One region of the Arsenophonus endosymbiont of Crataerina pallida genome, then DNA from elsewhere that is predicted to be linked to it. Evidence: predicted binding sites of a transcription regulator. Region 1 holds the regulator's gene; each other region holds the start of a gene.
The links. Region 1 encodes Fur, which represses iron uptake genes when iron is present. Its sites were predicted from a motif close to ATAATAATGAGAACNACTATCAA; they were not measured.
Positions count from the first base shown of each region.

Region 2: exbB (tonB-system energizer ExbB) is a predicted target of Fur. The motif match lies at 2,208-2,230, and genes of this name have one in related genera.
Region 3: feoA (ferrous iron transporter A) is a predicted target of Fur. The motif match lies at 1,358-1,380, and genes of this name have one in related genera.

Region 1 covers NZ_OZ026540.1:2,512,678-2,517,660, reverse strand. Annotated here, with positions in the region: gene glnS (glutamine--tRNA ligase) at 1-306, shown strand, start outside; gene AACL31_RS13435 (lipase family protein) at 518-1,498, shown strand; gene fur (ferric iron uptake transcriptional regulator) at 1,575-2,042, opposite strand; gene fldA (flavodoxin FldA) at 2,202-2,732, opposite strand; gene ybfE (LexA regulated protein) at 2,925-3,206, opposite strand; gene AACL31_RS13415 (type I secretion system permease/ATPase) at 3,389-4,983, opposite strand, start outside.
Region 2 covers NZ_OZ026540.1:1,757,589-1,762,571, forward strand. Annotated here, with positions in the region: gene carB (carbamoyl-phosphate synthase large subunit) at 1-1,234, shown strand, start outside; gene AACL31_RS09425 (DedA family protein) at 1,309-1,965, opposite strand; gene exbB (tonB-system energizer ExbB) at 2,373-3,311, shown strand; gene exbD (TonB system transport protein ExbD) at 3,318-3,746, shown strand; gene rdgC (recombination-associated protein RdgC) at 4,916-4,983, opposite strand, start outside.
Region 3 covers NZ_OZ026540.1:282,084-287,066, forward strand. Annotated here, with positions in the region: partial or broken gene feoB (Fe(2+) transporter permease subunit FeoB) at 1-965, opposite strand, end outside; gene feoA (ferrous iron transporter A) at 1,025-1,261, opposite strand; gene AACL31_RS01645 (Tex family protein) at 1,579-3,906, opposite strand; gene greB (transcription elongation factor GreB) at 4,092-4,577, shown strand; gene ompR (two-component system response regulator OmpR) at 4,718-4,983, shown strand, end outside.

The DNA.
Region 1 (4,983 bases):
AAAGGGGTTATCCATTGGGTCAGTGCATCACATGCCTTGCCAGCAGAGATCCGATTGTATGATCGCTTATTTACTGTGCCTAATCCTGCCGCAGAAGAGGACTTTTTAGCTACCATTAATCCTGATTCTTTAGTGATTCGCTATGGGTTTGTTGAACCAAGTTTAATTACCGCGCAACCGGGAAAAGCTTATCAGTTTGAACGCGAGGGTTATTTTTGTGCAGATAGCCATGATCATACAGCTAAGCAGCTGGTATTTAATCGCACTGTAGGCTTAAGAGATAGTTGGGCAAAAATAGCAAGCTAAGAAATTACCCCGTTAAGAGTTATGGTAAAAGCGTGGTTTATAGCCACGCTTTTTATTAAAAAATATCGTCATTATTGTTAACGAGATATTTTTATTAACAGAAAAATGGCTTTCTGTTATAAATTTTTATTCGTTTAGAGCAAGTCAAAAAAATATGTAGTCAATATCCTTATCAAAAAAATCAATTGGTTACTAACAAGGATGTTATATCATGCTTAAGTTTATTAATTCATCTCTTCCAATAGAAAAAGCGGTTTTACAAGCAGAACTGCAAACGATATCACCTAAGATCAATTTCACCTGTCCATTAAAAAGTATTTATAACAGTGATGCCTTTATATCGGTACAAAAAAGACCATTAAAGGGTTTGCATACTTGTCAAAAATTAAGTTTTCCAATAGATAAAGCCAGCAGTGAGCAACGTTATCATAATGCTCTATTGGCTGATTTTGTTTACAATCGTGACTTTACAATTTTAGAAGCAACCCAGTGGGGAATTGATCGTGAATTGGTAAGGTTTGTGTCTAAAATGACTAATATAAAACTTTATCCACAAGATGGTCTATTAGAAGATAGTCATACTGGATTGGTGGCTTATATCTTTCGCAATAAGGTTGAGCGGGAAATTCGATTGGTATTTGGTGGGACAACCAGCGGTCATGGAGTGAGCGGTGGAGCTCCGCGTTATATAAAAAATATTAATAATTTTATTAAGCAATGCGAGGCGAATGTTCATAATGTATTTGGTGGTGTTCCAGCTTGCTATAAGCAGGCTGCGCAATTAATGCATAATCTGCAACAACTGGTTCAAATGGATGGGGAATGGAATGGATACAGGCTTTCAACCAGTGGTCATTCATTAGGTGGTGGTTTAGCTGCTTATGCAGCACTGAAGGTATCTAGCAAAGAAAATGTTATTTTGGCGGAATGTTTTAGCAGTGCTCAATTTGGCCGAGGTTTACAGCGCGATTTGTTAAAGCAACATGGTAGTTTAGATTTAGAGAAGGCTATGCATAATATCAATCATCATTATGTCGAAGGTGATGTTATTCCGAAGATGGATAAATTTTTTGCGGTTGATCATATTGGTAAAATTAATATTATTCCCCAAGCAACGAACAAAAAAGACAACTTTTTAGCGGCACATTCAAATTATGTCAAGCATAGTCTTATTTATGCGCTACAAACTTGAAAATAAAAGGAGAAATTGGACTGCAATTATCCTTTTATTTTTAACTGATTAATAACAAAAATAGTAATAGGCTGGGTTATTTTTCTTCTTTACTATTGCGGGCAGGGTGGCCCAAATCGTTTTCATCACAATGATCTTTTTTGGAGCAATGTCCATATAGATAGAGACTGTGATTAGAGAGCTTGATGCCATGACGTTCCGCAATATTTTTTTGTCGTGTCTCAATGGATTCATCGCTGAATTCAATGACTTTACCACAATCTAAGCAAATTAAGTGATCATGGTGATGTTGTTGTGTCAACTCAAAAACCGATTTACCGCCTTCAAAATTATGGCGAGTAACAATACCCGCGTCATCAAATTGATTTAGAACACGATAAACCGTTGCGAGGCCAATCTCTTCCCCCATATCAATGAGTTTTTTATAGAGATTTTCCGCACTGACATGATGGCATTCAGGCTCTTGTAATACCTCTAAAATTTTTAAACGTGGAAGTGTTACTTTAAGCCCTGCATTCTTCAATGCTTTACTGTTGTCGGTCATGCGGATCCTACCTTGTTGCATTAGCAGTGAATTCAATAATATCAAAACATCGTTAACAGTAGTATACTGTTTATTTCAAACTAATTTTACAATTATATATGTCATAATATCATTACACAATTTGCAGGAATTATCATATACAAAAAATATTGACAGCTATCAATCGATAATAGTTTGTAAATTTAGCTCTTCGGATATTTGTTTTACCCAGCTTTCCACTCGCTCAGCGGTTAGTTCCGGTTGCCTGTCTTCATCAATGGCAAGGCCAATAAAGTTAGAGTCATCAGCGAGCCCTTTTGATGCTTCGAAGTGGTAACCTTCTGTTGGCCAATGGCCAACAATGATAGCACCATTAGGTTCAATAATCTCTTTCACAGTACCCATAGCATCACAGAAATATTCCGCATAATCTTCTTGATCGCCACAACCAAAAATAGCTACTAGCTTATTGGTAAAATCAATTTCTTCTAATGTCGGAAAGAAGTCATCCCAATCACACTGTGCTTCACCATAATACCAGGTAGGAATACCGAATAGTAAAATATCAAATGCTTCAATATCCTCTTTACTGCTTTTAGCAATATCATGAATTTCAGCAATATCAGCGCCGCCAAGGGTTTCTTGGATCATTTTGGCAATATTTTCTGTATTGCCAGTATCACTGCCGAAGAAGATACCTATGATTGCCATAAAGTAAATAAACCTCTTAATTTTAATTTGAGTTGTTTTGTTATCTTATCTTATCGTTATTAACAGTAGTAATAGCAAAGATAATAACGATTGATTAATAAATAATTAAATAACCGTTATTTTGACGAAAATAACGGCATAATTCTGTCAATTTTGTGTGTTTTAGGCAAAATAAACCAGTAAAATTGCAATTCATCGGTTTTTCTTTGCTAATTGTGTCAGCAATATTTGTTCTATTAATTCACTACGGCTTATTTTTTGTTCTTGAGCTAGCATATTTAATGCCGCAACAGCACGCTCATTGATTTTTAGTTCGACACGGCGTAAACCTTTGCTTTTATCACGTTTTAACTGATTACGTTTATTAATTTTTAATTGTTCATGTCGAGATAAAGGATTGGTTTTTGGACGCCCTGGTCTAAGTTCATCGGCGAATAAATCCCGGGTTGTGCGATCAGTCTGCTCTTTTGCCATAAATTTAAATGTTGATGGAAATTTGCTAGTTACTTAAACCAATCATACCCTAGCATGATAACTATCGCTACTAACAGATAAAATATACTCAATTGATAAAGCAGCCTATTAGTGAGTAACTGAAGTTAGCAATAGCCAGTAAAACGTATAAAAAGTGATCTTACTGGCGACTGGCGTTATTTTTAAGCATTAATTTTTGTCATTGTTCCTATTTGTTGATGCCAGAGTTGAGCATAAAACCCATTTAACTTGAGTAGATTATCATGGCTATCGAGTTCAATCACTTGACCTTCATTAATCACACAAATTTTATCAGCATGACGAATGGTATTGAGGCGATGGGCAATACTAATAACAGTTCGACCAGCAGACAAATAATGCATATTTTTCATGATAGCGGCTTCTGAATCATAATCTAGTGCAGAAGTGGCCTCATCAAGAATTAAAATCTGTGGTTGTGTTAACAGAGCTCGGGCAAGTGCTATACGTTGCCGTTGTCCTCCTGATAAATTCATACCTCTCTCTGCTAACTGTGTATTGAAACCTTGAGGAAGTTGTTGAATAAAATCCAGTGCGCCTGCTATTTGCGCTGCCTGGGTCATGGCTTCGTCAGAAGCTGCCGGTTGGCTTAAGCGGATATTATCTGCTATCGAGCCTGCAAACAAAATACTTTCTTGAAGTACTACACTCATATTAAGACGTAAAGCAACGGGATCGGCGACAGCTAGATCCATACCATCAATAGTAATTTGACCCTGCTGAGGAACATAAAGTCGTTGTAATAACTTTGTTAAGGTACTTTTTCCTGATCCTGAAGGGCCTGTGATACCGATAAATTGTCCGGCCTTAATTGACAAGGATAGGTTCTGCAATACTTCTGGCATGTCGTTAGCATAACGAAATCTGATATGATTAAATTCAATATTACCATTAATAGATGCTGTATTGGCTAACCCCTTTTGGCCAAATTCAGTAGGTTCATCAAGAATATCACCAACACGTTTAAGGGCGATAAGGGTATGCTGAAAATCTTGCCATACTTGCGCCAGACGAAGGATCGGTTGAGTAACATGTGCGCTAAGCATATTAAAAGCAATTAATTCTCCAGGACTAAGTTGGCCTTGCATAACGGCTTTAACACCAAACCATAATAGAATAGCAGTAGTTATTTTATTGACCAGTGTAATAATTTGACTGGCAATGATACTGCTTTTTTGCACTTGGAAGCTTTTTTGTAATTGGTGACTTAAGATTTTTTGCCAGCGTTGTAAAAACCTATTCTCGGTGGCGGTTGCTTTAACGGTTTCAATACCCGTGATTGTTTCAGTAAGAAAAGTGGTATTATCGGCTTGAGCTTCATACTCTTTTTCTACCCGTTTACGAATAATCGGGCCAATTAATAGCCAAAAGATAAAATAGATAACCAATGAACCAACGACGATGCCAGCAAGTTGGGCACTGTAGTTGAATAACACGACAATAAATAATGTGACAAAAAATAGATCGATAAACAGCATTAATGTTGAGCCAGTGAGAAATTGCCTAATTTGCGCCATCTCACGAACTCGGGCAATAATTTGCCCTGTTTGTCGCTGTTTAAAATAGTCAAGCGGCAGTCCTAATAAATGACGATATAAGCGGCCGGATAATTCAGCATTAATTTGGCCAGAGGTATGATTAAAAATTTTATTACGAATAAAACTATAAATAGGTTCGGCTATTGCTAATGAGACAATGGCAAATGCTAAAACATGTAAGCTATTTAGGCTACGTCCTA
Region 2 (4,983 bases), 760 kb from region 1:
TAGCCCGGATGCGATTGATCGCGCTGAAGATCGAGAACGTTTTCAACAAGCAGTGGCCCGTTTAGGACTTAAGCAACCAGAAAACGCCACGGTTACGACAATTGAACAGGCTATAGAAAAGGCTCACAGTATTGGTTATCCATTAGTTGTACGTCCTTCCTATGTTTTAGGCGGGCGAGCAATGGAAATTGTTTATGATGAAACTGATTTACGTCGGTACTTTCAGACCGCGGTAAGGGTTTCCAATGATGCACCAGTATTGCTCGATCATTTCCTGGATGATGCCATTGAGGTTGATGTAGATGCCATTTGTGATGGGGAAACCGTATTAATTGGTGGTATTATGGAGCATATTGAACAGGCGGGCGTTCACTCTGGTGATTCGGCCTGTTCCTTGCCACCTTATACCTTGAGTCAGAATATACAAAATGTCATGCGTGAACAGGTAAAAGAACTGGCCTTTGAACTACGCGTTCGAGGATTAGTGAATGTTCAATTTGCGGTTAAAGATAATGACGTCTATTTAATCGAGGTGAATCCCCGTGCTGCGCGTACAGTGCCTTTTGTATCAAAAGCAACAGGAATACCACTGGCAAAAGTAGCCGCTCGTGTCATGGTCGGGCAATCCTTAGCTAAACAGGGTGTAACGAAAGAAATTATCCCACCTTATTATTCGGTAAAAGAAGTCGTATTACCATTTAATAAATTCCCTGGTGTTGATCCTATTTTAGGGCCAGAAATGCGTTCCACCGGTGAAGTTATGGGTATTGGTCGCACTTTTGCCGAAGCATTTGCTAAAGCTATGTTTGGTTGTTCTTCTACTATGAAAAAATCTGGCCGCGCATTACTTTCAGTAAGAGAGAATGATAAAGCCAAGGTTGTTGATTTAGCGGCTAAATTAATTGCGCATGGTTTTGAGTTAGATGCAACTCATGGTACCGCAATTGTACTGGGTGAGGGCGGAATTAACCCGCGTTTAGTTAATAAAGTGCATGAGGGACGGCCTCATATTCAGGATAGAATAAAAAATGGTGAATACAGTTATATTGTCAATACTACCGCGGGCCGTCGTGCAATAGAAGATTCTAAGCTGATTCGTCGTAGTGCATTACAATATAAAGTAAATTATGATACCACTATCAATGGCGGTTTTGCGACCGCGATCTCTCTCAATGCTGATCCTACAGAGCAGGTTATATCTGTCCAAGAGATGCATAAAATGATCCAGCATTAACTATTACTGACTATTTGAAATGGCCTGTTTAACCGGGCCATTTTCTTATTCTGGGCGAATAAAATCCATAATATTTAACTGCTTTTTTTATGTTTCCAATATACGACAAGTGAGCCGATAAATCCGCTAATGAGTAGCAGTATCGGTAAAAATATTAAAATATTCATAACGATATTCTCATGGCGTTTTATAAAAGGAATTTGATTTATTGCGTAACCCAGAGAAACAATGATCCCAATCCATAATAGGCCGCTAAGCCAATTGAATAATTGAAAGCGCCGGTGGCTTAAAGTCGAAAGTCCTGCTAAAACTGGCAATAGTGTTCGCACAAAAGCTAAAAAACGACCGATCAAAAGCGCATACAAGCCTTGGTTGTTAAATAATCGGTTTGCACGATCGTGATACTCTTGTGGGATCTGTTTTAACCATTGTTTTACTAAATGGGTATCACTAAGCCAGCGTCCTTGTAAAAAACCTAACCAGCAACCTAAGCTAGCAGCAATAGTTAAAATAATAATTGTGGGAATAAAAGAAAGAACACCTTTTGCAATCAAAGCACCGGAAAGAATAAGCAACGTATCTCCTGGCAGAAATGCGGCAGGAAGAATACCGTTTTCTAATATAATAATGGTAAAAAGTACAGCATAAATAATCCATAAAATATTGGGATTATTTAGTTTAGCAAAATCATGATGCCAAATTGCCATCACGATCTCATTGAGAACTTGCATAGCTTACCCTGTTAGGAACAACCAAATGAAAAATCGATATAGTTGCCAGTTTACCTTAAAAAACTGAATTATGTTGGATTTATTCAAGCGTTAAGTATAAAAGCCAGTTAGATAAAAAATGTTTATTTGAGATAAGGAAGTATTAAAAATGGCAAATATCTGTTGCGATTATCAGTTATTAGAACAAGTCAAATTGCAGCAAAACTTATTGATAGCAGTTAAATAAATAAAAAATTCATCAAATAGTAATGATAATTACTATCAAATGATTTAATGTCTGGTATGATCACTCAGTTTTTCATAATGTAAGCGTGGTAAATCAAAATTTACTACCGATAGACTAGCTGGCATAAGTTATGATCAGCTAAAAGGATCACATTAAATAACCGAAGAGTGATAGCCAACTGATGCGTAAATTGATAGCTTCTATTTTATTGGCAATGAGTTTGATAAATATAACATTCGCCGAGACAAATCCGGCAGGTCTGTCTGAGCAGTTTCAGCCTGTTAATACACCTAATCAGCAAGATATATCCACTACAAATCAAATCCAAACGACTTCAGCTAATGAAGAGCAATCGAGCGAGAAACAGCTTGCTGCGAAAAAAAATTTAGTGAGTCTACAGCTGGAGCCTAATTTATTAACCGCACAAGGAGGATTTGATCAAGATCTTTCGATTTGGAGTATGTATCAGCATGCTGACATGGTTGTAAAGGTAGTAATGCTAGGATTAATTGTTGCTTCAATCATTACCTGGGCACTGTTTTTCTCAAAAGGCATCGAATTGATTGGAGCATACCGACAGCTACGAAAAGAACAGCAAAAATTATCTAAAGTAAAATCACTCGATGATGCGGTAGAAATTGCTGTAACATTTAAAAAAACTAGTGTTACTAGAAAATTATATGATGAAGTCGTGGCAGAAAAAACATTATCAGCTGGCAGTCATGATTTAAATGGAACCAAAGATCGCGCCAGTTTTCGCCTTGAAAGAGTGGTTGCTTCAATTAGTCGTTACATGGGACGAGGTAATGGTTATTTAGCAACTATAGGGGCAATTTCTCCCTTTATCGGTTTATTCGGTACGGTTTGGGGAATTATGAATAGCTTTATTGGTATAGCCCATTCTCAGACGACAAATTTAGCAGTTGTTGCGCCTGGTATAGCAGAAGCTTTGTTAGCCACAGCAATAGGGCTGGTAGCTGCGATACCGGCGGTGGTTATTTATAATTTATTCGCACGCATGATTAATACTTACCGTGGTCAACTGGGTGATGTAGCTGCTCAAGCGACGGTATTATTAGGTAGAGATTTGGATTTAGCTGATAGTAAAAAAGAAAGGTAAGTGCTTATGGCGATCCGTTTAAACGATGATTTAAATGATAATGGTGAAATGCATGAAATTAATGTTACACCATTTATTGATGTAATGTTGGTTTTACTGATTATCTTCATGGTTGCTGCACCTTTAGCGACAGTAGATATTAAAGTTGATTTACCGGCTTCTGCAGCTAAACCCCAACCTAGACCGGAAAAACCGTTATTTTTGACAGTGAAAGCGAATGGTCAAATGTATGTTGGAGAGCAAAATGTCTCTCAAGAACAATTGGCATCAGCATTGGATCTAATAACCGGTACAAATAAAGAGACCACTATTTTTTTTCAAGCAGATAAAACAGTAGATTATGAAAGGATAATGGATGTAATGAACTTATTACGTAAATCTGGCTATCTTAAAGTGGGATTAGTTGGCATGGAAATGTCACAGAGTACAAAATAGAGTATTGCTAATAATGTCAAAGCTGGGTAATTAAATACCCAGTATTTATTCAATTATGTTATTAATAAATCAATAGAGTTATATATTTTTATATTTCATATCCATGTTAGTTATATGGTTAATAAGTAATATAATTAATAATTCCAAATTTATTAATGTAGCAAAATAATAAACTATTAATTGAAGTTAAAATACCACAACAAAAAATTTACATTCATATTTTATATTATTTAAGGTTATTAATTTCATTTTTCTTAAGCTAATAAATGAGAAGTAAACATTAGCAATTTTTTATTCATATACTAGTTAAATTCTATTCATAATATATATAATTCTAATGAATGCACTAAGTAAGATCAGTTTAATGTACAGTATAATTACCTATAAAAAATAAGGTAATTTAATTGCGTTATAAATTGACAAAATAATTTAACAAAAAACACTTGCATCAAAATAGATTTTAATTATAGAATAATTATTATAAATATTAGATAATATATTATTAATACTGCGGATAATCACTATTGATAGTAGAATCTTTGTATTTATAAATCATTTGTGTAAATAATATAGTTATGTTTACAATAGATTTTATATCTAATTGTATTTATTAGCTAATTAATATAAGCATTTCCTAAGCTAGCTATGATTTACAGCTATTTTTTAGAAATTTTAATGGGCTGACTGTTTAATCACTACATACAGCAAAGTATATCAATAATATTTAACTATATTAGTATTAACGTTATCTAGCCAAGATAACGTTTTTTTTAATCTATTTAATATTTTCAATATAAAAATTGGTATATTCAATTCTCTGTTAAGTAAATAAGAAAAATTCTTATTTGCTTTTTAATATATTTATATTATTGATTTTAATAAAACTGCCGGCCTTATATAACTAAAACAGTTATTGCTATTATTTTTAGCGATAAAATCCTAATCTGAGAACCATAAATAATAATCTATATAGTTGGCAATTTTGTAATAAAAAATATATAAGTTATTACAAATAATTATATTTATTCATTTAAACAAGTAAAGGTATAGCGATATGAGTTTATTTATCATTCAGCCCATAAGGGGGAATTTACCTAGTCGATAAAATTAAATTGGCGATTAAAAATCGCCATTCCCAGTGATTTTAGTGCATTAACAAGCCAATTACATTAAGTATTCATTTCTGCACCTAAAGCATCAATTAGGCATTTTATCAACGCACTTATTTCGTTTGTCA
Region 3 (4,983 bases), 1.6 Mb from region 1:
TGGATGAAAATGGCTTCTGAGCCACCTTCAAAGAGCGGTTGTAATGCACCACCAATATTGATAGCAAGTATGAACATCAAATACATGATAAAAAGAAATATCGGCACCCCAAACCAGCGATTAAGTACTATGTTATCAATAAATTGCGTTAAGGCATTCGGTTTTGCCGTTTCAGTATTAATCACTGCTTCGCAAAGGCTGGCAATAGTTTGATAGCGTGCATCAGCGATGATGAGCTCAGGCTCTTCTTGTTGTTGAGATTGTAAATGGGTTCTAATTTTATCTAATTTATCAGTGGAAATAGCGGCACGTTCCAGGCTATATATATCACCTTCTAAGATTTGTAGTGCTAGCCAACGGCGCTGTTGATGATTGAATTTATTATGGTCGATAATTTGAATTAAATTTTCCACTTCGGTGAGCAAAAAATCGGGATAGCGGATGAGGGTTGAAATAAGATTATTACTATGTTTATCAATAGCTTGTTTTAATTTGCTAATACCTTTTGCGCGAGTCGAAACTAGAGGGATAACAGGGCAGCCCAGGCGTGTTTGAAGTTCATCAATATTAATATGAATATTTTGGTTTTCGGCAATATCCAACATATTAAGCGCAACGATACAAGGCACACCTAATTCAATAAGTTGTAATGTTAGATAAAGATTACGCTCGAGGTTAGCGGCATCGATAACATTTATCAACATATCCGCTTCACCACTTAGGATGAAATGACAGGCAATTTGCTCATCGAGTGAGGTCTGTTCTGAAATAGTGGTTAGTGAATAGGTGCCAGGCAGGTCAACTAATTCAATATCATATTCCGAGGTTGCAAAGCGACCAGCCTTTCGCTCAACAGTGACACCAGACCAGTTGCCAACACGTTGGCGAGCGCCTGTTAATTGATTAAAGAGTGTCGTTTTACCGGCGTTAGGGTTGCCAATAAGGCCAATAGTTAATGGTTTCATAGTTTTGGTGTCAGATGAGTAATAAGCAATAGGCTATTTAGTTATCATAAAAAATATTTTTATACCGCTTGGTTGCCGGCATCGTCCAAATTTAATAACGCAAGATCTTTTTTTCTTAAGATCAAATTCATACGGCGAGTTTCGATTTGAATAGGATCACCAAGCGGCGCTATACGAATAACGTTAAAAAAAGATCCAGGTAACATACCTAAAGAAAGTAACTTTTGACGGTAATCTGGATTTATTTCTGCTGAAAATCCGACAATTTTGTATCGATGATTAGGAAGAATTGACATAGACACTTCCACTCTAGAGCCAAAAAAAAAACAAAGATACCGCAAATGGGTACCAGACGAATAGTAAAATTAATGAAAAATATTATCATTCTTACATTAATAATGATAATCATCATTATATGCTACTCGAATTAATTTAGCGCTTTTTTTAAATGACAGCAATTGATATTGATCAATAGTTCTCTAGAGAGTGAAGTATTGGCATCAAAATTAGTGTTAATTCATTAGTTTTTATTAAAAAAACCATTTTCTAAAATTGAATATGCTAATAGTCTGATGTTAGATCAGACTATTAACTATATAATATATATTAACAATTAACGCTTTTTATTGAGTGCCGCCGCCAGTGCATCACCCATTACACTATTAGCGAATAGCGTATTGTTGCGTTGGGATGTTTTAGTTGAACTGGCTGAGGAGGCATTTTTGCCTGTCTGTGGCTTATTACGATGTTGTTGTGGCGTATCTGCTGTTTTCTCATCCAGACGCATGCTTAATGCAATTCGTTTACGGTTTAAATCAATATCGATGACTTTAACGGTGATAATATCCCCTGTTTTGACTAGAGAATGAGGATCTTTAATAAATTTATCGGACAGAGAGGAAATGTGTACCAAACCATCCTGATGAACGCCAATATCGACAAACGCACCAAAATTGGTCACATTGGTCACCGAACCTTCTAATATCATGCCTACTTTAAGATCTTCCATGGTTTCAATGCCATCGATAAAAGTGGCTGTTTTAAATTCTGGCCGCGGATCTCGTCCAGGCTTTTCTAATTGTTTTAGAATATCATTTACCGTCGGAATACCAAATTTGTCTGTAGTAAACAATTCTGGTTTGAGATTATTAAGCACGCTGGTGTTACCCATAATCGTTTTTAAGGGTTGCTTAGTGGTTAATAAAATCTTTTCTACAATCGGATAAGCTTCAGGATGAACTGTTGAGGCATCGAGAGGATTATTCCCTGCCATAATGCGTAAAAAGCCCGCACACTGCTCAAAAGCTTTTGTACCAAGACGTGTAACTTCCAATAGTTGTTTGCGGTCATTAAAGCGCCCGTGTTCGTTACGCCAATTAACGACATTTTGCGCAATCGCTTCACTTAGTCCTGCAATATGTGAAAGAAGAGCAACAGAGGCGGTATTTAGATCAACACCGACTGAGTTTACACAATCTTCAACTACCGCTGTCAATTTTTTAGCTAGTAAAGTTTGGTTAACATCATGTTGGTATTGACCAACACCAATTGATTTGGGATCAATTTTTACTAATTCGGCTAGTGGATCTTGTAAACGGCGGGCAATAGAGACTGCGCCACGTAAAGAGACATCGAGTGCTGGAAATTCTTGAGCCGCTAACTCAGATGCCGAGTAAACTGAAGCACCAGATTCACTAACGATTACTTTCTGGGCGGTAATTTGCGGGTACTGTTTTTTAACTGCGGCAAAAAAGCGTTCAGTTTCACGTGAGGCAGTACCATTACCAATAGCGACCAAGGCAACTTTATATTTCTCACATAAGGATGCTATAGTCGTTGCAGATTTAGTTGCTTGTCCGGTGTGAGGATAAATCGTATCTGTGGTAATGAGTTTGCCTGTCGCATCAACAATAGCAACTTTGACCCCAGTGCGTAAACCAGGATCTAATCCCATGGTGGTATGCATACCAGCAGGCGCCGCCATCAAAAGGTCACGTAGATTACGGGCGAAAACATGAATCGCTTCTTCTTCTGCTTTTTCACGTAAGGTGCCCATCAATTCTGTTTCAAGATGTAACAGAATTTTAACTCGCCATGTCCAACTGATAACGGCTTTTCGCCATTTATCTGCTGGTGCATTATTTAAATGTAAGCCAAAGTGTTGGGTAATAATTTCTTCACAATAACTTTCTTTTGGTGGTGATTCAAATTGTGGATCGGCATTAAGTGATAATTGTAAAATACCCTCGTTACGGCCACGAAACATAGCAAGTGCACGGTGGGATGGGATATGCGAAATAAGCTCATGGTGATCAAAATAGTCGCTAAATTTTGCACCTGTGGTTTCTTTACCTTCAATAACTTTTGCCGTTAAATGGGCATTTTTCCACAAATAATTACGAATTTTGCTAAGTAAATTTGCATCTTCAGCGAAGCGTTCCATTAAAATATAACGAGCACCATCGAGCGCAGCTTTAGTGTCATTAATATTTTTTTGTGGATCAATAAAGGTTTCAGCTATCTGCTCTGGTATATGTTGGGGCTCATTCCATAACCGCTTTGCGAGTGGCTCTAAACCTGCTTCAATCACTACTTGGCCTCGTGTCCTACGTTTTGGTTTATAGGGTAAGTAGAGATCTTCGAGCTCAGTTTTATTAAAAGTGTTATTAATCGCCTGAGCAAGTTCAGCCGTAAGCTTTCCTTGTTCATTAATCGATTTTAGGATAGTTTGGCGGCGCTTGTTTAATTCACGTAAGTAACTTAAACGTGTTTCAAGTTTACGTAGCTGGTTATCATCGAGTCCTCCTGTGACTTCTTTACGATAACGGGCAATAAAAGGAACAGTATTTCCTTCATCGAGTAATGTAATGGCTGAAAGTATTTGCGCTGGCGTTGTATCTAATTCATGTGCAATAATTTTGCTTAAGGATTTATTCATCATTTTAGTTTCTTCAATACTTAAATAGGACGCAATTAACGACTTATGTGCGCATTTATACGTGTTGAAAACAATAATTTCCAGTTAACATTATATTTGGATATTAGAACTTGATGTAGTGAACGAAAACTTTTTTTGAATTATATATAGTAATTAGTTTAAATTAAGGTTAATCATACTGAGTTTTTATTGTGAAAAATAATTATATTACTCGTGAAGGGTGGGACAACCTCAAACAAGAGTTGAAGTTTCTTTGGCGTGAGGAGCGGCCGAAAGTCACTCAAGCTGTATCAGAGGCAGCGGCGCTTGGTGATCGTTCAGAGAATGCGGAGTATATTTATGGTAAAAAGCGATTACGAGAAATTGATCGACGTATTCGATTTTTATCTAAACGTCTTGAAGTATTGAAAATAGTTGATCCCGATCCTCGGCAGGAAGGTAGAGTTTATTTTGGGGCTTGGGTAAAACTACAAGATGAAAATGGTGGTATTAAAGTTTTTCGTTTAGTTGGACCAGATGAATTTAATCCGGCTAAAAAATGGATTTCTATTAATTCACCAGTGGCAAGGGAATTATTAGGTAAACAAATTGATGATGAAGTTACGGTGAATACGCCAAATGGTATTATTACTTATTGGATATTGGAAATTAATTATCAAGGAATTGAGTTGTAAATGATATAAAATTAAAAAAATCAATAAAATGTAAATATTAATCTAAAAAAGCCTAATAGGAATTAGTTATATTATTATTGTCTTATTTGTTATTAAGACACTATATATAGGGATCTTAAAAATATTTGTGGAGTCAAAAAATGCAAGAAAATTATAAAATTCTTGTTGTGGATGATGATATGCGTTTGCGCTCTTTACTGGAGCGTTATTTAACTGAACAGGGTTTTCAAGTTCGTAGTACCGCCAATGCGGAGCAAATGGATCGTATTTTGACGCGTGAATCTATTCATTTGATTGTACTGGATTTGATGTTACCTGGTGAAGATGGCTTATCTATTTGCCGTCGTTTAAGGAGTCAAAATAATCCTATCCCAATTATTATGGTAACAGCAAAAGGTGAAGAAGT